DNA from 3 places in the Parageobacillus galactosidasius genome. Region 1 is predicted to be linked to each of the others. Evidence: riboswitches for the same ligand, from Rfam matches in the RefSeq annotation. Region 1 holds a riboswitch; each other region holds the start of a gene.

The links. A riboswitch is a leader RNA that binds a small molecule or an ion and turns the genes downstream of it on or off. The one in region 1 is predicted to bind thiamine pyrophosphate.
Region 2: another riboswitch for thiamine pyrophosphate. It lies ahead of tenA (thiaminase II); the one in region 1 lies ahead of thiC (phosphomethylpyrimidine synthase ThiC).
Region 3: another riboswitch for thiamine pyrophosphate. It lies ahead of thiM (hydroxyethylthiazole kinase); the one in region 1 lies ahead of thiC (phosphomethylpyrimidine synthase ThiC).

What each region holds. Positions count from the first base shown of each region.
Region 1 is NZ_NDYL01000001.1:197,202-204,734, forward strand. Features, by position in the region: gene B9L23_RS01105 (aminotransferase class I/II-fold pyridoxal phosphate-dependent enzyme) at 1-1,014, opposite strand, end outside; gene B9L23_RS01110 (NAD-dependent succinate-semialdehyde dehydrogenase) at 1,227-2,684, opposite strand; gene B9L23_RS01115 (hypothetical protein) at 2,917-3,102, opposite strand; gene thiC (phosphomethylpyrimidine synthase ThiC) at 3,080-4,801, opposite strand; TPP riboswitch at 5,172-5,286, opposite strand; gene B9L23_RS01125 (methyl-accepting chemotaxis protein) at 5,350-6,603, opposite strand; gene B9L23_RS01130 (DUF2935 domain-containing protein) at 6,794-7,219, opposite strand; gene B9L23_RS01135 (RDD family protein) at 7,354-7,533, opposite strand, start outside.
Region 2 is NZ_NDYL01000001.1:658,212-665,744, forward strand. Features, by position in the region: gene B9L23_RS03570 (glycoside hydrolase family 13 protein) at 1-190, shown strand, start outside; gene acmB (methyl acetate hydrolase AcmB) at 340-1,545, opposite strand; gene B9L23_RS03580 (YfiT family bacillithiol transferase) at 2,007-2,537, shown strand; gene B9L23_RS03585 (MFS transporter) at 2,830-4,029, shown strand; gene B9L23_RS03590 (class I SAM-dependent rRNA methyltransferase) at 4,091-5,275, opposite strand; gene B9L23_RS03595 (YbjQ family protein) at 5,432-5,746, shown strand; TPP riboswitch at 5,820-5,927, shown strand; gene tenA (thiaminase II) at 6,037-6,732, shown strand; gene B9L23_RS03605 (ECF transporter S component) at 6,719-7,306, shown strand; gene B9L23_RS03610 (ABC transporter ATP-binding protein) at 7,327-7,533, shown strand, end outside.
Region 3 is NZ_NDYL01000002.1:561,485-569,017, forward strand. Features, by position in the region: gene B9L23_RS12245 (transposase) at 21-317, shown strand; gene B9L23_RS12250 (IS200/IS605 family accessory protein TnpB-related protein) at 442-1,731, shown strand; gene thiE (thiamine phosphate synthase) at 2,055-2,714, opposite strand; gene thiD (bifunctional hydroxymethylpyrimidine kinase/phosphomethylpyrimidine kinase) at 2,726-3,529, opposite strand; gene thiM (hydroxyethylthiazole kinase) at 3,544-4,353, opposite strand; TPP riboswitch at 4,415-4,526, opposite strand; gene B9L23_RS12270 (glycosyltransferase family 2 protein) at 4,587-5,618, opposite strand; gene B9L23_RS12275 (DUF6044 family protein) at 5,631-7,298, opposite strand; gene B9L23_RS12280 (long-chain fatty acid--CoA ligase) at 7,449-7,533, opposite strand, start outside.

The sequences.
Region 1 (7,533 bases):
AAATTGTTCGGAAGAGTATCCTTTTAAAACAGGTATCCATAGGAAAAACGTCGCCTTCGGGGGATGAACATTTATGCCAAGCGAGCGCAAAGCTTTTACCATCATATTCATCCGCTGTTCATATATTCGATTGTTTTCTTTGACCGCTTCATGATCGCTTGTTAACGCTGCCGCCGCCGCTTTTTGGACCGGAATAAACTGGCAAGTATCCATATTGCTTTTGATGATCGACAGCGCTTTAATCATATCGCGATTCCCAACAATGTATCCGATTCGACAACCGGCCATATTGTAATTTTTCGATAACGAACCAAATTCCACCGCTACTTCTTTCGCCCCATCTACTTGCAAAATGCTTGGAGCTTTAAATCCTTGAAACGTAACAAAAGAATAAGCCGAGTCATGAGCAATGAAAATATGATATTGTTTCGCAATCGAAATAGCTTCAGCAAACGTATCGATTTCGACAGTCGCAGCTGTTGGATTGCTGGGGTAGTTTAAAAACATTAATTTCGCATCCCGATAAATTCCTGAAGGAACGCTCGAAAAACTCGGCTTATATCCGTTTTCCGAATCAAGCGGCAAACGAACGATTTTTCCTCTTGCTAAATGTACAGCTGTGCTATAAACCGGATAGCCAGGATCTGGAACTAACACGGTCTCCCCTGGATGAAGAATCGCTTGTAATAAATGGACAATTCCTTCCTTGGAACCGATTAATGCCAACACTTCTGTATCTGGGTCTAACTCTACGCCATATTCCCGTTTATAAAAGAGCGCAACCGCTTCTCTATACTCTCGGCACCCGGCATATGGAGAATACGTAAAATTTTTAGGATTATCCAGCTCTTCCTTTAATTTCTCCACCACAAAAGCAGGCGGCGGCAAATCGGGCGCCCCTATCCCTAAATCGATCACATCTACTCCTTTTTTCATTAGTTCTTCTTTCTTTTGCTGAAAAACAGAGAACAAATATGGCGGCATGCTTCTTATGATGTCAGAATAAACGTCCATACGTATCCCCTCACATCCATTAAATGGTCCTTTCCCTCTTACTCTATGCTTCTCATTGGCTATTTAACTCTTTTTCGAAAACGGTTGTAAAAAATCAAGAAAACAAAAACGGCCAGTATAATCACATAATGATTAAACTGGCCGATGTCTATTTTTACAAACCGCCGGCAAAGACGGTGGAAATAGACTACGCAGTTTTATATTTAGGGGGCTCAGCTAGACCGTATCCCCATGGAAACATATTTTAATTCCACAAATTCAAAAATGCCCTCTTTTCCTCCTTCTTTTCCTAGCCCCGATTGTTTCACACCGCCAAACGGCGCTTCCGCTACGGCTGGAAAGACGTCATTAATGCCAATAATTCCATACTCCAGCTTCTCCATGACTCGATACGCGCGATGAATCGAATCCGTAAAAATATAAGCTGCTAGCCCATATGGCGTATCATTCGCCTGACGAATCGCCTCCTCTTCCTCCTCAAACGGCTGCAGCGGCAGAAGCGGACCGAACGTCTCTTCATTCATTACTCTCATCTCTTTCGTAACGTTCACTAACAGGGTCGGTTCAAAGAAGTATCCTGGATACGGACCATCCCATCTCTTTCCGCCGTAAATGACCGAAGCTCCTTTTTGTACAGCATCCTCTAAATGCCGCTGCACTTTTTGCACTGCCTCTTCATTAATTAGCGGCCCGATATCCGCCGTTTCTTTTGCGCCAATGTCAATCGATAAACGGCGTACTTTCTCCGTTAGTTTTTCGAGAAAATCATCCCAAATCGTTTTTTGCACATATACGCGGTTGGCGCAAATACACGTTTGCCCGCAGTTGCGGAACTTGCTGGCAAGCGTCATCTCGGCTGCCAAATCAAGATCGGCATCATCAAATACGATAATCGGCGCATGGCCGCCTAGTTCTAAAGAAAGTTTTTTTACATGATCCGCGCTTCCTTTCATCAACAGACGTCCGACTTCCGTCGAACCGGTAAACGTAATCAGCCGCACATCGGGATGGTTCATCCAGCACTGCCCGATTGAAACCGCATCGCCAGTAACGAGATTGACAACTCCTTTTGGAATCCCTACTTCTTCTAATATTTTTACAATCTGATAAGCGGTTAACGGCGTTTCTGGAGCCGGTTTTAATACAACGGTGCACCCTGCCGCAAGTGCTGGCGCTAGCTTTCTTGTAATCATCGAAGCCGGGAAATTCCACGGAGTAATGGCAGCGACAACGCCGATCGGCTGCGGAATGACCATTAGCCGTTTATGTTTATTGGACGAAGGAATAATTTCTCCATACAGGCGATTCGCTTCCTCGGCATACCAAAGAAAGTAACTTGCCGCTGAATCAATTTCTGCCCTTGCCTCTTTTAACGGTTTTCCTTGCTCTGTTGTCAAAATGGAAGCAAGTTCTTCTTTATGTTCCAGCATTTTTTCATACGCGGCATATAACAATTGCGACCGTTCTCTTGCTGTTTTTGCCGACCATTTTCGAAATGCTTGGCTGGCTGCGCGCACCGCTTGTTCCGCTTCCACTTCATCGCCGTATGAAACTTCCGTAATCGTTTCTAACGTGGCGGGATTTTGAACAGGAAGCGTGTTGCCATTATGTGCTTCCAACCATTGTCCATCAATAAAAATTGTTTTTGTATAATTGGGAAATTTGGTCATATATAGTTTCCCTCCAAAATAAAAATCTGATTGTAAATAATCACTAGACATTTTTTATTGTTATCCATCATGCACCATATCCCGCCGCAACCAATCAAATAAACTTTTTCATGAAATATATATAAAAAAACTTAAAAGAAATGACTAAAAACAAAAATAAAAAGGCTAATTCATTTCCCGATTTCCGTCCTGCAAAACGGGAGATGAATTAGCTATATATTTGACAATCCCCTTAATAATATAAAATCTCTATATAATGGCATTTGACACATTTTCGCATAAACGGTGTCTCAAAAAATGAATGCTGGCAATTTTTTTGAATATGGGCAATTTGCTGTTCCAATTTAAGAATTTTCTCCTTCAATTCGGCAATTTCCTTTTGCAATTCTTGAACATCATCGATAGAGAGATGAGCCATTTTCGACAAACTCCTTCGCTTTTTGTTTCATCCCTTCTTCCCTCACCGTTTTTTGCAGCTCATGTGAAATTTTCATCGAGCAAAACTTCGGCCCGCACATCGAACAAAAGTGCGCGACTTTCGCCCCTTCCGCCGGCAATGTTTCATCATGATATTCCCGAGCTCGATCTGGATCAAGCGAAAGGTTGAACTGATCGTTCCAACGAAACTCAAAGCGCGCTTTTGATAACGCGTCATCCCGCCGTTGCGCTCCCGGGTGCCCTTTTGCTAAATCGGCCGCGTGTGCTGCGATTTTATAAGCGATCACTCCTTCGCGCACATCATCTTTATTCGGCAACCCTAAATGCTCTTTTGGCGTCACGTAACAAAGCATCGCCGTTCCGTACGCGCCAATGATCGCTGCTCCGATCGCGGATGTAATGTGGTCATATCCCGGCGCGATATCGGTCGTAAGCGGTCCTAATGTGTAAAACGGCGCACCTTTGCAAATTTCGATTTGCTTATCGACATTTTCCTTAATTTTATGCATCGGCACATGCCCTGGTCCTTCAATCATCACTTGCACATCATGCTTCCAAGCGATTTCTGTTAATTCTCCGAGCGTCTCCAATTCAGCAAACTGCGCTTCGTCATTCGCATCGGCAATCGAGCCTGGGCGCAGCCCGTCTCCAAGCGATACTGCAATATCGTACGTTTTCAAAATCTCGCATATTTCTTCAAAATGCGTGTATAAGAAGTTTTCTTCATGGTGGGCTAAACACCATTGCGCCATAATCGAGCCGCCGCGTGAAACAATGCCAGTCGTTCGGTTTACCGTCATCGGTATGTAACGAAGCAGCACCCCCGCGTGAATCGTAAAATAGTCCACCCCTTGTTCCGCTTGTTCGATGAGCGTATCACGGTAAATTTCCCACGTTAAGTCTTCGACGACGCCGTTCACTTTTTCAAGCGCTTGATAAATCGGAACCGTCCCGACAGGTACAGGGGAATTGCGAATAATATATTCTCGTGTCGCATGAATGTGTTTTCCCGTCGATAAGTCCATAATCGTGTCTGCTCCCCAGCGCACCGCCCAAAGCATTTTTTCGACTTCTTCTTCAATGGATGATGTGACTGCGGAATTGCCAATATTCGCGTTAATTTTTACATGAAAACGACTCCCAATAATCATCGGTTCACTTTCCGGATGGTTAATATTCGAAGGAATAATCGCTCTGCCTGCGGCAACTTCTTGACGCACGATTTCCGGATCTATATTTTCGCGAATCGCAACAAATTCCATCTCCGGCGTAATAATCCCTCGTTTTGCGTAATGCATTTGCGTCACAGTTTTTCCTTTTTTTGCGCGCAGCGGTTTTCTCTCGAAAGGCAGAGTAATCTCTGATTGCTTCCCATTACGGAATCCGTTATCTTCCGGTTTCACTGGACGCCCCTCGTATTCTTCAACGTCGCCCCTTTCTAAAATCCAGCGTTTTCTTAGCGGCGGCAATCCTTTTTGAATGTCCGGCTGAAAATCAGGATCGGTGTAAGGACCGCTTGTGTCATAAACACGAACAGGTTCATTTTCGATGATTCCTGTTTCTGTCTTTGTTGGACTTAACGTAATTTCTCTCATCGGAACACGAATATCCGGTCTTGAACCTTCGACATACACCTTTTTACTCTCAGGAAATTGCATAAAAGATTTGATGTTTTGCATGTAACTCCTCCTAGTTACTAAAATCTATAAAAATCGACTCATCGCGATGGAACCAGCAAAACTGCTTGCCGCTCAGGAAACACCTGAGTTCCATCAGGAAGGGAATTTCCCTTGTCATTCACCCGCTGTGAAAGACACCCCGTGGATCGCTTGTCAGCGACGGCATCTGTCGTGCACCATTCCTTCCATCGGTCAGTACACGACAACGATTTTAGTAACCAGGTCTACACCTCCTTAAAATAATAGTGAGGACCTGAAGTTACACCAAAACGCGGGGCGGAGATAGGAGAATATATGCGGAAATAAAAATCGGGTTCTCTAAGAGAACCCGACGGAACGCAAATAGCGAAACGTACGCAACAAACGCATACACTCCCGCTATCTACTTCCCTACGCTGGTATAACCCAGATCAGGTTCAAAGGGTCAAAGAACTTAAGCGCGTTCTTTTCTCAGTCCAAGCTATTGGACTCCCCTAGTAGATAAGCGACAAACTTATTTAATTTTTCTTAATATTAACATACTTATAAAGCAATGTAAATACGCTTCCTTATACGGTGAACCGTTTTAACATTGTTTGCATATTTTCTGCCATTTTGCTTAACGATGATGCCGATGAAGCAATTTCCTCCATCGATGCCATTTGTTCTTGTGTTGCCGCCGAAACATTCGCTGATCCAGAAGAAGTTTGTTCCACAATCTCCGTCATATGTCCAATGGAAGCGGCCACCCGTTGCACGTTTTCTGTCATTTGCTCGATCGCTGTGGATACTTGTTCGATTTGGGCATTGACTTCGCCGATGGATTGGCGGATTTGTTCAAACGACTGTCCAGCCGTTTGCACAACATCAAGCCCTTGCGATACTTCGCTAACTACGGTTTCCATCGATTCGATCGCTTTTTCCGTTTCTTCTTGGATATAGCCGATCAGCTGCGAAATTTGCTGTGCGGATTGAGCAGACTGTTCCGCCAATTTGCGAACTTCATCCGCCACAACGGCGAACCCTTTTCCTTGTTCTCCAGCCCTTGCCGCCTCAATCGCCGCATTTAAGGCAAGTAAATTCGTTTGCGAAGCAATTCCTGTAATCACCTGCGTAATCTGGCCGATTTCATTCGAACGCTCTCCAAGCGCTTTAATAACTTGTCCAAGTGATTGGACATGGTCATAAATAAACTGCATCTGCTCTTCCATTTGCGAAATCGACTGTTTTCCCGATTGCGCTTTTGCCGATGTTTCATTTACGTTCGTAGACACGCACTTCGTATTCGCAGCCACCTGCATAAGCGTATCGGAGATATCGTTCATCGCTGACGACGTTTCTTGCGCCGTTTTGACTTGCTGTTCCGAACTTGAGGCAATTATCTCCATTGTTGACGCAATTTGCTCCGTTGCTTTCGTCGTCTGTTCCGCAATGGCGGTTAACTGTCCGGAAAATTGCGTCATCTCATCGGAATGGCGTTGAACGTTGGCGATGACTTCTTGCCACGCTTGGGCCATTTTATTGAGCGAAACGGCAATCGGTTTTAACTGTCTCACTTCATCCATAGGAACACGCGCCGATAAATCTCCATTGGTCATCTTATCTAAATGCTGATTGATAATAGCGATCGGGGCAATAAATCGACGATAGTTTAATATCGCAGAAACGACTCCGACTACAGCCCCAAATAATATAGTCGCAACAAGCGTCCACCAAAACGCCGCGCCGCTAATGCCATTCGCCATACATACACCAAGGCCGATGAGAGCGGTGCCAGGTATGACAATGAACATCGTGCGTAAAATATAACTATGCAGCGACAACCTTTTTCCCACCTTTTTTCTAATATTAAAGAATCTTACTATTAATTATATCGGATATATTCACCTCTTTTTTATATTTCTAGTATAATATTACAAAACATAAAACAAACCGTTACCCTTTTTCATTACTACTTACTCTGCTCTTTTTCAAACACATAAAATGCCTATCCGAAACGAATAGGCATTTTCCTTATTTTCCGTATAATAACAATTGCGCGATGCCAATAAAATATTCTGACTCACGAATAATATGGTTCAGCACTACTTTTGCCGTTGGATTTTTGCTCACTGCTTTGCTTTCCGTTTTTATTTGTTGACACAGCTTAATAAAATCAAGACTTTGCTGCAAGCAATGAGACACTAGCTGCAACACTTGCTGGTAAAGCTGATAAGGAACGTAATATCCTGCGCGAACGACCGATTCAATAAAACGCACTACTTGCTGATGTGTTGCAGAAAGCGCCTCTTCCCATTTTTTCAACGCTTCGACATAAGCCGGCTCTAAACCGCTAACAAGCTCGCGAATAACGACCGTATGCTCCTCTTCTTGATGTTTCCAAAATTCCGCTTCGTCTAAAATACGCAGCGGCATTTGCTGGCCATAGTAAAATTGCATGAACATCCCCCCCATATTGCATGATATGGGGGAAAATGAAAAAGTATGAATACACAAACAAGCGTTCCTGTAATTCACCATAAAAAAACGGGCATCTCCTTCTTAGACACCCGTTCTTTATGATCAATATCCAATTATGCTGGTTTCTCTGTCGTCACATACGTTCCGGCAATAAAATCATGAATAGAACGTTTATCTTCGCGCGCTGCCACCATAATGGTGCTAATAATGAGAGCGATGCCAAGCGTTAACCCATAAACAAGTCCGCCGACAACGGACCGTAAAAACATCGTCCCGATTCCGACTTTTTCGCC
Region 2 (7,533 bases), 460 kb from region 1:
AAGAACGCTTGGAAACGAAAAAGCGGTGGTTATTGTCAATTTAAGCGATAAACCAGCGCTGTATCGATATGATGGCATTCGATTAAGCTCAGAAAATTTGGTGCTGCAAAACTATGATGTAAAACCGCATAAAAACGCAACACGCTTTAAGCTGAAACCGTATGAAGCACGCGTATATTTGCTGAAATAGACAAAAGCTGCCGTTCATTTCTCGGCAGCTTTATTTTGCTTCGGTGTGGAAGAACTGGCGCTTGCCACTAGCAACAGTGAAAGCAAGAGAGTGAATGCGGAGGCGGCAAATCTGATTCTGAACAGCTATTTCAGTTTTAGACTCTCAGATCAAGTGGTAATTTGGCCTAAACGCTTCAATGTACTGTAGACCGCTGACTCGAATTCGATGAAGCCCAAGTATGAAGCTGTATCTTGGAATGGGAATATTTGAGAAGCCCAAAATCCACCAATGCCGTTCTTACGGTCGATCCAGTAGAACAGGTTGGCTAGACCAGACCACATCAATTGGCCTGCTGGACGACCTGTAGGGGTAGGATCTTCGTTTACCTGGAATGTATAGGACCACGATTTTTGCACGCCAGGATAGAACTCACCGTCATTAGCTAGCGATGGATCGGACGAGATCCAGCCGCCGCTCTTCAATGCGCCAAGCCCGTTCTGAGCCATTTGCGCGACCGTTTCTGGTTTGATTACGCCCGCACCGTCATTCAGGATCATCCGGATAAATTTCATATACTCACCAATGCTGGCATACAAACCATGTCCTCCCATGTCCATTTCAGGAGATTGCGGCAGGATGAGATCAGGCAGTGGTGTGATATTACCGTCTTTTGCGCGACTGTGGATGGTTGCGCGGCGTTCCATCATCGACGGCGTTAGCGTGAATCCGATGTCGGTCATACCTAGAGGAGCAAAAAGATGCTCGGCCATTACTTCACCCAGTCGCTTGCCGCGTACGGCTTCGACAACTTTGCCAACCCAGTCGATGTTGACGCCATAGTTCCATCGTTCGCCTGGCTCAAATAGCAGCACACTCTTAATCGAGTCAAAGGTACTAGTGAGGATGGAAGGTATTCCTTTTTGCTCGCGATATCTGCGATCCTCATGACTGAAGAACTCGTAACCGAAGCCAGCCGTGTGGAGCATCAGCATGTTGATCGTAATGTCGGTTTTAGGTTCTCTTAATTTAGGCTGCCCGTCTGCGTCAAACCCCTCAAGAACCTTAATCTCGGCAATCTCAGGAACATACTTTTTGACTGGATCGTCGAGACTGACTTTTCCTTCCTCGACCAATTGCATCAATACTGTGCCGGTGATGGCTTTAGTGGTCGAGAAAAGAGCAAACACTGTGTCGGTGGTCATCGGCGTTTCCTTTCCGAGTTCGCGCACCCCGGCTGCACCTTCGTAGATGTTGCCCTCGCGATCAGTTATCATTGCAACCACTCCTGGTACGCCTCCAGCCCTGCCTACAGCTTTATCCAAAACTTTGTCAAGAACATCCTTGAGAGCATTCTTGATTGCTTGCCTCGTCATATTTTCGTCATCCCCCTCATAAGCTCTATTAATTTTATAATTTTCTATTTTTTAAGAATATTGATTTTTTTCAAACTAAATGTATCATGCCAGGCAGGGCTTGTCAAATTATTTTGTACTGTCCTTTTGTAAACTTCGCCTGCGGCAATTATATCCGGTTCAAGGGAGTAATGATATGCCTTTCATATTAAGCAGGATTTTTCTATGGATTATAGAATATATGTAAGAAAAGGAGGTGTAGACCTGGTTGCTAAAATTGTTGTCGTGTACTGGCCGATGGAAGGAATGGTGCACGACAGATGCCGTCGCTGACAGCGATCTACGGGTTGTCTTTCACAGCAGGTGAGACATTGGGCTTCCCTTCCTGATGGAACCCAGGTGTTTCCTGAGCGGCAAGCGGTGTTTTCTGGTTCCATCGCGATGAGTCGATTTTTATAGATTTTAGTAACCAGGAAAAAATTATGGATGAAATTCGCTACCCGATTGGTAAATTTCAAGCACCGGCTGCGTTTTGCGAAGAAGATGCGAAACAGTGGATTTCTGATATTCGCCAAATACCAGTAAAATTGCGGGAGGCGGTCAGCGGATTAAATGAAGAACAGCTGAACACGCCGTATCGAGATGGTGGGTGGACGGTTGCACAAGTTGTCCATCACATCGCCGATGCAAGCATGAACGCGTTTTTGCGCACAAAATGGACATTGACGGAAGATGTTCCTTCGATTAAACCGTTTGAGGAAAATGATTGGGCAAAGACGACAGAAGCTCGTTCACTATATATCGAGCCATCGCTGCAATTGCTCGAAGGCCTTCACGAGCGGTGGGCGCATCTGCTAGAGTCGATGAGCAGCGATGATTTTCAGCGGAATTTTTATCATGAAGGTACAAAAGAGAACGTCCCTTTATATGTGTTAATCGCCATGCACGCATGGCACGGCAAACATCATACGGCGCAAATTGCTTCGTTGCGACAACGCAAAGGATGGAACTAAAAGCTGCCTAGACGGGCAGCTTTTTTATCTCATTATAAGATGGGAAACTTATGCTTGAAATTGCTGCGCCGCCTTATTAACAGAAGGAGAAGCAATATATCAGATTGGTCAATGTTATCCTAGCGAGCAGGATATGGCTTATTTGATAAGGAGATATATTGGGGGAAATTGGCTTTATGAATGATAGCGAAAAAATAAGCTGAACATATTTTTATAAATTTCCAATAAGCTTTTTACATAAAAAATTTATCTATTTATGTTACACTAAACTGTATTGAGTGTTCGGTTTAAAATGAATGATTGGAGGGAGTTTGCGGTGGGGGAACCACAAAGTCAAAACATCATAGATGCAACGAAGGAAAAAATTTGGACAAAAGATTTTATACTTATTTGTTTAGCTAATTTTTTTGTTTTTCTTGGATTTCAAATGACATTGCCGACGATTCCGCTGTTTGTCGAGCATCTTGGCGGCAATGACCAGCTGATCGGTTTAGTGGTCGGGATTTTCACATTTGCGGCATTAATGGTGCGGCCGTTTGCCGGGCATGCGTTAGAAACAAAGGGGCGGCGTTTTGTATTTTTGCTAGGGCTTGCGATCTTTGTCCTTTCGGTCGGATCGTACAGCTTTATTGCGAGCATTTTTTTGTTGTTTATGATGAGGGTTATTCAAGGCATTGGGTGGGGGTTTTCGACTACTGCCTCCGGAACGATTGCCACGGACATTATCCCTGCCAGCCGGAGAGGCGAAGGAATGGGGTATTATGGACTATCAGGGAATTTAGCGCTCGCTTTTGGGCCATCTATGGGGTTATTGCTCGCCGGAATGTTGTCATTCCGCCATCTTTTTTTGATTTGTGCCGTTTTAGGTTTGGCGTCACTATTGTTTGCTTCGAATATTACATATAAAAAAATCGGACAGCCGCAAGTGCAAGCGCGTAATAAATGGGATATTTATGAAAAAAGCGCGCTAGAGCCTTCAATTTTGCTATTTTTCCTTACGGTGACATTTGGAGGAATTGCCTCATTTCTGCCGCTATATACTGCACAAAAAGGAATTTCAGGAATCCAATGGTATTTCTTGCTATATGCGCTTGCGTTAATGGTAACAAGAACGTTTGCCGGCCGGTTGTATGATAGAAAAGGCCATCAGGCGGTGTTTATACCAGGTGCTGCACTGATTTTCATTGCAATGTTATTGTTGGCTTGGCTGCCAAGCAATGCGATTTTGTTTATCGCAGCGATTCTTTACGGGCTAGGGTTTGGAACGGTGCAGCCAGCACTGCAAGCATGGTCTGTGGAAAAAGCGGCAAAAAACCGAAAAGGAATGGCAAATGCGACCTTTTTCGCCTTTTTCGATTTAGGGGTCGGAGTAGGAGCGATGGTTTTTGGGCAAATTGGCCATTGGTTCGGTTACTCTAGCATTTATATAACTGCCGCACTATCCGTGTTGATTTCTATTAGCTTTTACTTATATATTTTGCATAAAAAATAAAACGCTTAGGACTGTATGACAGTCCTAAGCGTTTTTTTGTTTAGAAAATGGAACCATTTAGCTATCTGCGCGAATGCACTTCATAAATGGCAAATTTTAAATAGTCGCCTTCATCGGCAGCAAGCAGCTTTGGATGATCGTAGCCGGCGCCGCTCCAGTACACTTGCCGCAAAATTTTCTTCGCATCAAACGCCGCTTCTTCGATCATCGCTTGGAACAAATCAGCGTGAACATGGTACGAGCAGCTCGCTGTGACGAAAAAGCCGCCATCTTTGACAAGCTTTAAGCCGTTTAAGTTAATGTCTTTATAGCCGCGCAGCGCTTTCGGAACGGCTTGAGCTGATTTCGCAAACGCTGGCGGGTCAATGATGACAACGTCCCATTTCTTTCCATCGCGAACCGCTTCGCGCAAATAATCGAATGCATTGGCGACGACAAAATCGACGTTGGTAAAGCCATTGAGTGCGGCGTTGCGTTTTGCTGTTTCAATGGCGTGTTCGGAAATATCGACCGCAGTGACGTGTTTCGCACCATATAAGCACGCATTGAGCATAAACGAGCCAGTATGGGTAAAACAGTCGAGCACTGTTGTATCGCTGTTAATGAGCGGTTTAATCGCCGCTCGGTTTTGTCTTTGGTCGAAGAAAAATCCCGTCTTTTGCCCGTTTTCAATGTCGACGATATATTTGACGCCGTTTTCTTCAATCAGCACTTCCGTTTCCGACTGGCCATACCAAAAGCCTTTTTCTTGCTCTAGCCCTTCTAGCTCGCGGACATACACGTCATTGCGCAAATAAATCGCTTTTGGCTTAAATACTTCAAGCAAACCGCGCAAAATCCAGTCTTTCCGTTTTTCCATCCCGAGGGAAAGAATTTGAACGACAAGCACGTCTTCGTATTTATCGACGATCAGCCCCGGTAAAAAGTCAGCTTCACCGTAAATAGCGCGGCATGAGCGAACGCCGGGAATCATTCGCTCACGATATTCCCATGCTTTGCGGATTCGGTCGACAAAAAATTGTTCATTTAGCTCTTCATCAGGATTTTGCGTCAAAACGCGCACAATGATTTGCGATTTCGGGTTAATATAGCCCTTTGCCAAAAAGTAGCGTTGATGATTATATACGTCCACAAAATCGCCTGGTTCAAAGTCTCCTTCAATATAATCGACTTCGCTTTGGAAAATCCATGGATGTCCTTGTTCCAGCCGTTTTTTTCGCTTTCGTTTTAAAAATACGTTTGCCACGTTCTCCACTCCATTATGATATAGTCGTTTGCTTTTTCTATGATACAGAATTGCGGACAAAGACGCAACGCAGGCAAGTTTGTCGACATTTGGCAGGACTATTTTCTTCTAAACAGAATAACGATAAGCATAGATGAAAAGAAAAGAGGGATTGTGATGATTATCGCAACGACGGACTATGTACCAGGAAAACAAATAAAAGAGTATATCGGATTTGTACAAGGAAATACGGTACAGTCAAAACATATCGGCAAAGACATTATGGCTGGTCTGAAAACGATTGTCGGCGGAGAAATCAAGGCGTATACCGAAATGATGGACGAAGCGAGAAAAATTGCGATTGAACGCATGATAAACGAGGCGAAACGCCAAGGAGCAAATGCGGTAATCGGCGTAAGAGTCGCTACAGCGGCAATTATGGCGAATACGTCGGAAATCTTGGCATACGGTACAGCAGTCATCGTGGAATAGTAAAAAAAGGGTTGACAATGATATTTACCGTGATATGATAAATTCAAACAAGGGAAAATTTTTTATATTGGACGCAATCCACTAGGGGGGCCTTTAGAAAGGCTGAGATCAAAGTGTGCCTTTGAGACCCTTAGAACCTGATCTGGGTAATACCAGCGTAGGGAAGTGGAGTGGCGCAGTCGTGGGTTTTTCTGTGTTTTTTCGACGACTATGTGTGCAACACCACTTTCTTTACGCATCGTAAAGGAAGTGGTGTTTATTTTTTATAAAAAGAGGGGGGAGAGATAAAGATGTCATTTGCGATGGAATTGCGGAAAAAGGCCGATCCGATCTGGCAGGCAAGCTTTCGCCATCCTTTTGTGAGAGAGTTAGGGGAAGGAACGCTAGACCTTACTCGTTTTCGCTATTATGTGATGCAAGATGAGTATTATTTGCACCATTTTGCGAGAGTCCAGGCAATTGGGGCAGCGAAGTCTCCAGATGCAAAGACAATCGCGAGCATGGCGCATCATGCCCAAAGCACATGTGAAGCAGAATTATCTTTGCATGAAACGTTTTCCGAGCTGCTTGGGATCACGGAGGAAGAAAAAGCGTCATTTATTCCTGCGCCGACCGCATACGCGTATACGTCGCATATGTACCGGGCTGCGTACGAAGGGCATTTAGGTGATGTGATTGCAGCGATTTTGCCGTGCTACTGGCTTTATTATGAGATTGGCGAGAGGCTAAAGGACTGCAAGCCGAAAGAGCCGATCTATCAGAAATGGATTGGAACATATAGCTCCGAATGGTTTCGCAGCTTAGTAGAAGAACAAATCGCCCGTTTGGATGCGATTGCGGAAGCAGTCACCGAATCCGATCGCAAACGGATGGAACAGCATTTTCTTATTAGCAGTGAATATGAATACGAATTTTGGGAGATGGCATATCGCTTAGAAACATGGCCATCAGCAAGAAAGGAGATCAAAGAACATGTCAGCAACTAAAGGATTGAAGCTCGTTGATATTTTAACGACAATCGTGATTTCTGTCGTTTTTGGGATCATTTATAAAATTTGGGGACCTCTCTATTACTTTGTTAAGCCATTTGGGTTTCATGTTGATCAATTGATTTACGGCATGTGGTTTATCGCCGCATCGGTGGCATATTTGCTGATCCGCAAGCCAGGTGTTGCGCTGTTAGCGGAAATTGCTGCTTCTTCTGGAGAATTTATTATGGGCTCAGAGTGGGGGCTAGAGGTGCTTATTTACGGAGTCGTTCAAGGGCTTTTGGCGGAAGTGGTGTTTGCTGCGTTCCGTTATAAACGGTTTGACGCATTGGTCGTGTCGTTAGGGGCGATTGGTGCGACGATTGGCTCGCTTGTGATGGATTTTTATAAAGGGTATATTGAATCGCTGGCTCCTTGGAACTTGGCATTATTCCTTATTGCCCGCTTTATTGGCGCAGTGGTGATTGCCGGTGTTTTTGCCGTTTCTTTAGTAAAAGCGTTAGAAAAAACTGGTGTGACGCAAATGTTGCGCCCGGCTTCGAAAGAAGATTACGATGCGCTTGATCGTTAAAAAAGGTGGCGTGTGAACCGATGAAACCGATAGCATCTGTTGAACGGCTGCGCTTGAAATTTCCTGGAAAAGATACATTGTTATTTAAAGATTTATCGATCACGTTTTACGAAGGAGAAAAAGTGTTGTTGCTCGGTCCATCCGGATGCGGAAAATCAACATTGTTGCAAGTGCTGTCGGGCTTGATTCCGCATTCGATCGATATTCCGATGAAAGCAGAGCGAGTG
Region 3 (7,533 bases), on a different contig from region 1:
ACTATGGAGGGGATTTTTCTATGGGGAAAATACGAAAAACATATGATGCAAAGTTTAAAAAGAAGGCTGTGGATTTATATTGGAAAGAGGGCATGGGATACAAAACGGTGTCTAAAGAATTAGGGATTGATGAATCCATGGTACGTCGATGGGTGAAACGCTATGAACAGGAAGGAATGAAAGGGCTAGAGGAAAAACGAGGAAAGGCAAAAGGACCAGGCAAAGGAAGACCAAGAACTCGCCCAGAAGATCCTGAAACGAAAATCAAGCGCCTTGAGGCGGAAGTAAAGATGCTAAAAAAGCTCTTAAAGAGGTGAAAGGGGGAATGGAAGCAGTACCAGCTCATAAGAAGTTCGCGATCATTCAAGAAATGGCCGGGTGTTATGGTTCGATTCAACCATTATGTGAGATAGCAGGCGTGTCTCGAAGCGGATATTATAAGTGGGTAAAACGACAGGAACGTTTGTTTTGCAGAAGAGCGGAATCATCTCTCTTGAAGTAAAGAACAGATCTTTGATTTGGATGAATTCCTATTTGTTTGAACATCGTTATTTAGATGTGAAAATGAAACGGACGAAAGCAAAAATCGGCCGTTTAAAACATCGTTTAGATCGATTAGAACAAAAGAAAATGAAATTAAAAGAACACATCCCAAGTGCCGTGTTCGGAGGAAAGAAGTTGTTTAAACAGCAATTTACGAAAGAAGAGTTTATCAAGGATCACGAAGCTTGGAGAAAGCTCTTTTTAGCTGCCCGAAATAAAGAAATGATCATCTCCGGGCGGAAAGATGCCGGCTCTGGAAACTTTGTATTCCATTACAATCCAGCAACCAATGAACTTCATATGACCTCCATAGGAGGCAGGGTAGTGATTTTTCCTGAAGTTGTGTTTCCATACGGGCAAGAGATCGTAAATAAAGCGGTGACAGATCAAATCCAATGTAAAAACAAAAAAACGTATGGTAAACCCATTTCTTGGTCGATCGAAGATCACGGGGAATACTATATCATCAAATGTTTGGTGGATGTAGAATCGAATCCATCTATTAATTTTTCTACTTCTGACGGAGTGATCGGAGTAGATTGCAACTACAATCACATTGCTTGGACGGATGTTTCAAAAGACGGCAACTTTTTGGAAAGTGGGAAACTTTCGTTTTCGATAGAAGGGAAAACTTCCGGTCAAATCACAAAAATTTTGGAAGCAGAAGCCATTGCTTTAGTGGATATCGCAGTTCGAAAGAAAAAACCTATTGTTTTGGAAAAATTGGATACTACTTTATCCAAAGTGGGAAATAAATACGGCAACAAAAAAGCAAATCGGATGAAGAGTATGTTCGCCTATCGAAAAATGATACAAGCAATCAAAAGCCGCGCCGACAAAATGGGAGTTGCTGTTATAGAAGTAAATCCAGCCTACACTTCGATCTCTGGAAAGCTAAAGTATATGCGTAAATTCGGTATCTCCATCCACCAAGCCGCTGCATTTACGATCGGCCGTCGAGGATTGGGATATAAAGAAAAAGCGCCAAAGGTGCTTAAAAAGTATGTCCCGAAAGAGGTTTCTCATCATTGGAAGCATTGGTCTATTTTAGATAAGAAGTTTTCTGTTCGTACACATACATTGTATCATCTTTTCAATGTGAATCAGCCGCATCAAGGGATAGATGTATTTCATCCATCGTTGTTAGAAGAAGAAAAACATCAATTAATAAAAGCTTTAGCTTCATAACCATTCACTCTTGATCGTGAAGTTTTAGAATAAAAGAACGCATTGTACCAGTATCTTACTCTCGTCACCGGAGCAGATGGCGATTCTAGGAGCTGGGTGCATTGCAATGCGTTCTTCGGATGCCATACGAATGGAAGATGGTGTACCTTCTATATGTACTTTCACAGGCATATAGCTGGTCGTCCCAAAAGGATACTTCGGACATCTTGTATGGCTACTCCTCTCGTTGAACGGAGGGGGTTCTTGGGACCTTTGAGCAACTACGGCCAAAGGAAACAAGAATCCCCCACTTCCACCGGCTTTAGCCGGTAAGTGGGGGTAGTTCAATCGTTGTTGAACACCGTTTGAACGAGTTGTTTTGCTGCCAGAAACGGAGATGCAGCCGAAGCAATCGCGCTAATGACGGAAACACCGTCCGCTCCAGCGTTCATCACTTCACCAGCATTTTCCGCGGTAATGCCTCCAATGGCCACAAGCGGAATATCGACTCCTTGACCACGAAGAAAGCGAATAATCTCAGGGCCTTGCGCTTTCTTCGCATCCTCTTTCGATTTCGTTGGATAAATTGGTCCAACTCCGATATAATCGGCACCAGCAGCGATCGCCGCTTGCGCTTCTTTCAAATTATGTGCCGACACTCCAAGAATTTTATCGCCGATTTTTTCGCGGACGATGCGCGCATCTTCATCATCCTGCCCGATATGCACACCATCGGCATCAAGAGCTAACGCTAGTTCGACATCGTCATTGACGATAAACGGTATGCCGCGCTTTTTGCAAATATTTTGCAGCTGTCTGGCGAACTCGTATTTTTGTTCACCGACAAGCGCACCGCTCCCTTTTTCGCGAAATTGAAACAGCGTAATTCCGCCATCAATCGCTTCTGTTAATACTTCTAATGGCTGTTTTTTACAATTTGTACTTCCCATAATAAAATATACTTTCAATCGTTCTCTCATTACTTCGCTTGCAATTCGGGCCACTTTCCACTCACCTACCGCGCTTGTTTCTCCCGGTACGCCCAATGATTTGTCGGGCCGTGACCGTGGCCGATGCCTAATTCATGACTAATGGCGGCTTGAATAAACGATTTCGCTGTCTGCACTGCTTCTTGCACTGTTTTTCCTTTTGCGAGCTCTGCCGTTATCGCCGCGGCAAACGTGCATCCTGTTCCATGCGTATGTTTTGTATCGATTCGCTTGCTTGTGAAATAGAAAAATTCACTTCCGTCATATAATACATCGACCGTTTCTTCTCCATCATCGTCGTGGCCGCCTTTGATCACGACGTATTTCACTCCTAGTTCATGCAGACGTTTCGCCGCCTCCTTACGGTCCTCAATCGTTCGAATCGTAAGGCCGGTTAATGCTTCTGCTTCTGGAATGTTCGGGGTAACCACCATCGAAAGCGGAAGCAAATGCGTTTTTAATGCGCTGACCGCCTCTTCTTGCAATAGCGGAGCACCGCCTTTGGCAATCATGACCGGATCGACGACGAGGCGTTCCCACCCGAATTGTTTCACTTTCGAAGCAACCACTTCAATAATTTCCGCACTAAACAGCATCCCGGTTTTTACAGCATCCGCTCCTAAATCGGTTCCGACGGATTCAATTTGTTGCGCGACCGCTTCCGGCGACAATGGGTATACTCCTTGCACGCCGAGTGTATTTTGCGCCGTTACCGCTGTTAATGCGGACATCCCAAATACACGCAATTCTTGAAATGTCTTTAAATCCGCTTGAATCCCAGCACCGCCGCCGCTGTCCGAACCGGCAATCGTTAACGCTTTATATACCATGATTTTCTCTCCCTTCATTCTCCTCGTTCAATGCGACCGTATCGGCTAATCTCATCCGCTCCTACGCGGAAAAGCGCGTCCAAAAAGGCGATTTGAAAGCTGCCCGGTCCTTCGTCTCCTGCATTTTTCGCAGCGATTTCCGCGGCAACTCCATAGATGACAAGCGCCGCCGCCGCCGCTTTTAACACATCCCGCTCTACAGCCGCAAATGCGCCAATAACAGATGTCAATAAGCAGCCAGTTCCGGTCACTTTCGTTAACAACGGATGCCCGTTACGAATGATATACGTCGTATTTCCATCTGTTACAACATCCTCTTTTCCTGTAATGGCGACTACTGTTTTCAGCTGCTTGGCCGCTTTTTTCGCAAGCGATACGACATCCCCGCTGCCTTCTCCCGCATCGACGCCTTTAATGGTCCACGATTCGCCGATAGTATTCGCGATTTCCGCCGCATTGCCGCGAATGACAGACAGTTGGACCGCGCTCGCAATGTTTCGCGCCGTCTCCGTGCGATACGGCGTCGCCCCGGCGCCAACCGGATCGAAAATAACAGGAACGCCAGCTTCGTTTGCCGCTTTTCCGGCAATGATCATCGCTTCCACTTCTGTTGGATTTAATGTTCCGATATTTAAGACGAGCGCCCCCGCAATTTTTGCCATATCCGCAACTTCCTCTTTCGCATACGCCATGACCGGTGAAGCACCTAACGCAAGCAGGCCGTTTGCCGTAAAATTCGTTACGACCACATTCGTAATGTTATGTACAAGCGGATTGGCTTGTCTAACCATTTGCAATGCGTTTATCGCTTCTTGGTTGTTCATTTCCCATCCTCTCCCTTTTTTGCGAATAAAAAAACACTTTGCGCGCAAGCAAAGTGTATACGAATCCCACAGTCACTTTCCCTGCGCTGGCATTACCCAAACAGGTTCGAACGGTCAACGGCGGAATTAGCCGTACTCTCAGCCTGCTTCCGCAAGCTCCCGCAAAACAATATATAGTTTTTCACAAAAGAGTCTACTCCTTCTTTTCACATATTGCAAGTAAAAATATCACATTATGAACGGTGTTTTGAAATTTCCGGCATCGTTGATCCTTCACTTAGTGAAGGAGATTGGTGCCACGGCTGCGGCATCGGCAAATTAAATAAATCAAGATCGACAATGTATCGGGGGCGCCGTTTTGTTTCTTTATAAATTTTCCCAATATATTCTCCGATCAACCCAAACGCAATAAGCTGCAAGCCGCCGAGAAACCAAATGGATGTAATGAGCGATGTCCAGCCTGTTTGCGTATGGCCGGTAAATTTTAAAAGAAGAAAATATACTCCAAACAATAAGCTGACGAAAAAGGAAACAAATCCAATGAGCGAAATAATGCGAATCGGCGTAATGCTAAACGAAGTGATCCCATCAAGGGCAAACGCGATCATTTTTTTGAGCGGATATTTCGTTTTTCCTGCAAACCGCTCTTTCCGATCATAATAGATGGTTGTGGAGCGAAACCCTAGCAGCGGCACGATTCCGCGCAAAAACAAATTCACTTCCTCGAACCGTTCGAGTTCCTCTACCGCCCGCCGGCTCATTAACCGATAATCGGCATGGTTATAAACGAGATCGACTCCCATTGCTCTCATCAGTTTATAAAACCATTGAGCAGTGTGGCGTTTAAAAAACGTATCCGTATCGCGCTTATTGCGCACCCCATACACAATTTCATATCCTTCATGAAACTTTTGGACAAAATCGCGAATGACGGAAATATCATCTTGCAAATCCGCATCGATCGAAACGATGCAATCAGAACGCGTTTTCGCAGCAAACAGCCCCGCTAACAGCGCGTTTTGATGCCCCACATTGCGCGCAAGTTTCACCCCTTTTACTTCCGGATAACGCAAGCTTGCTTTATAAATAATGTCCCATGTCGCATCACCGCTTCCGTCATCGACAAATAATAACGTGCTTTCAGGAGAAACAAGGCGCTCGGCAATCAGCTCCTCCCGCAGATTGCGGAGCTGGCGAATCGTTTCCGGCAATACTTCCTCTTCGTTATAACACGGCACAACAATTGTAAGCATTGGTTCGTTCATGTTAACCCCTCCTTACGGTATCACCTTGTACAAATAAATCGTCCATGCCGATTCTTTGGAATGAAACACTTTTTCAAGCGTCAGCTGATTTTGTTTTGCGTTTTCAATCGGCAATGCCGAGAAAATATAACGGCCGCCCATTTCGCGAAATACATTCGTATTTAGCTGTAAATGTTTAATCGTTCGTTTTGAATTCTTGTTAAACATATAATGTTTTCCTAACTCGTCGACAAAAATATAGCAACGTCCGCCCCATTCGTCGAAGTATTCGCGCAGCTTTTTGTTTTTCGCCAGCTCTTTTGCGATAATTTGGCGAAACTTATGTTTATATGACAGGGGATAAAAATTGTTATACGTATCTAATGTGTAAAATCCGTTATATTGCGCGATTGCCGGGTGAATGCCGATGCTGGCGACACGATATTTGTGAACCGGCAGTCCGATGTGCTCTTTTATTTCTTGGAATTGCTTTTCCGCATAAAACTCGCGAAACGACGGCTTATTGCGATGCGCAATTTCCTCGTTAAAAGCGGTGAGAACGACTAACTGAGAGGCAATCGCTGCAAAACATGCCTTTTTCCATGAATGGCCTTGCTGCCATAAAATTTTAAGGGAAATGGCAAACAGCACGTAAATGACCATCGGCCGCAAAAAGTGATAGCGGGCAAAATTAAATTTATCCAGAAGATCAAAACGTTCTGTTAACGGGACCCAGCCTTTATAAAACCAAAACGCGTACCACGTCGACAGCGCAAAATTCAATACGTGTAAAAATACAAATAGCTTTTCCCGCTTCCATAACTTTTTCTTCCAAACGATATACAACGCCACTAACGTCACCGGCAAAATAATCAGTCCGTGTACCGTCATCACATGCGTATGGCCGAGAATATAGTTTTTAAAAATTAGACGTATGACACGCCAAAGCGGCAAGCGGGCATGAAAATACTCATCACGGCTTGTCGGTTCATCAGAAAATAACAGCGAATGAACAAGGCGGTAATCAATCGCCAAATAAATGGCCGTCATGTACACAATGGCAAAGAAAAAGCGCCAATTCCATCCTTTCCCGCGAATGACGTCGACAAGCCACCATATTCCCATCGCACTAAGGAAAAAGAAGAAACCGAGCACGAGACTCGAATAAAACGGCAATAGCGTAAGCACAAGATAGTTTACCCATGAACGCTCGCCAGCGCGGATGTTCAGAAGCGCCCACAGCGCAAGCGGCATTCCAAGCGTGCTAAGCATCCCTGATGGCCAAAACGGTGTCAGCGCAAAAGCAAGCGACGCTCCAATGCGAATCCATACCCATTTTTCATCTGGAACAACATATTTCCTTAACAGCAAGTACATCCCGATAAACGCAAACACGCGAGTAATCGCCTGACTAAGTCCATATGCGTAAATGGATGGAAATAGCGCGTGAAGCCAAACGATTCCGCTAAATTCCGTACCGAACGCATTTCGAGGCAACCCGTTAATAATTTGCGGGATGACCGCATGAACCGAACCAAATAACTCTCCGCTTTTTGTGACGACTTTATACCATGCAATATTGGAATCTAAATTATCATGCACACGCATATGCGCATCTTCGCCAAGCAGAAAATACGGCGATACAAACAAGGCGATTGCAAGGAATGAGAAAAACAGGAGTTGCTTTTCTATTGTCGGCACCTCATCCCCCTCCATTTTTAAAATGTCTTCCTTTATTTTCTAACGAAAAAGGAAAAATATGCATCTTTTCTATCATAGAAAAAAGACCGCTCCAAAAAGCAGCTTTTGCTTTTTGGAAGCGGCCTTATGTTGCTGATTATGCAAACACTTTCATGTTTTTGCCCCTTTTTCTAATTTTTGATACTCTTCTTCTTGCAATTTCCGCCACAATAATTTTCCGCTTGATGTCATCGGC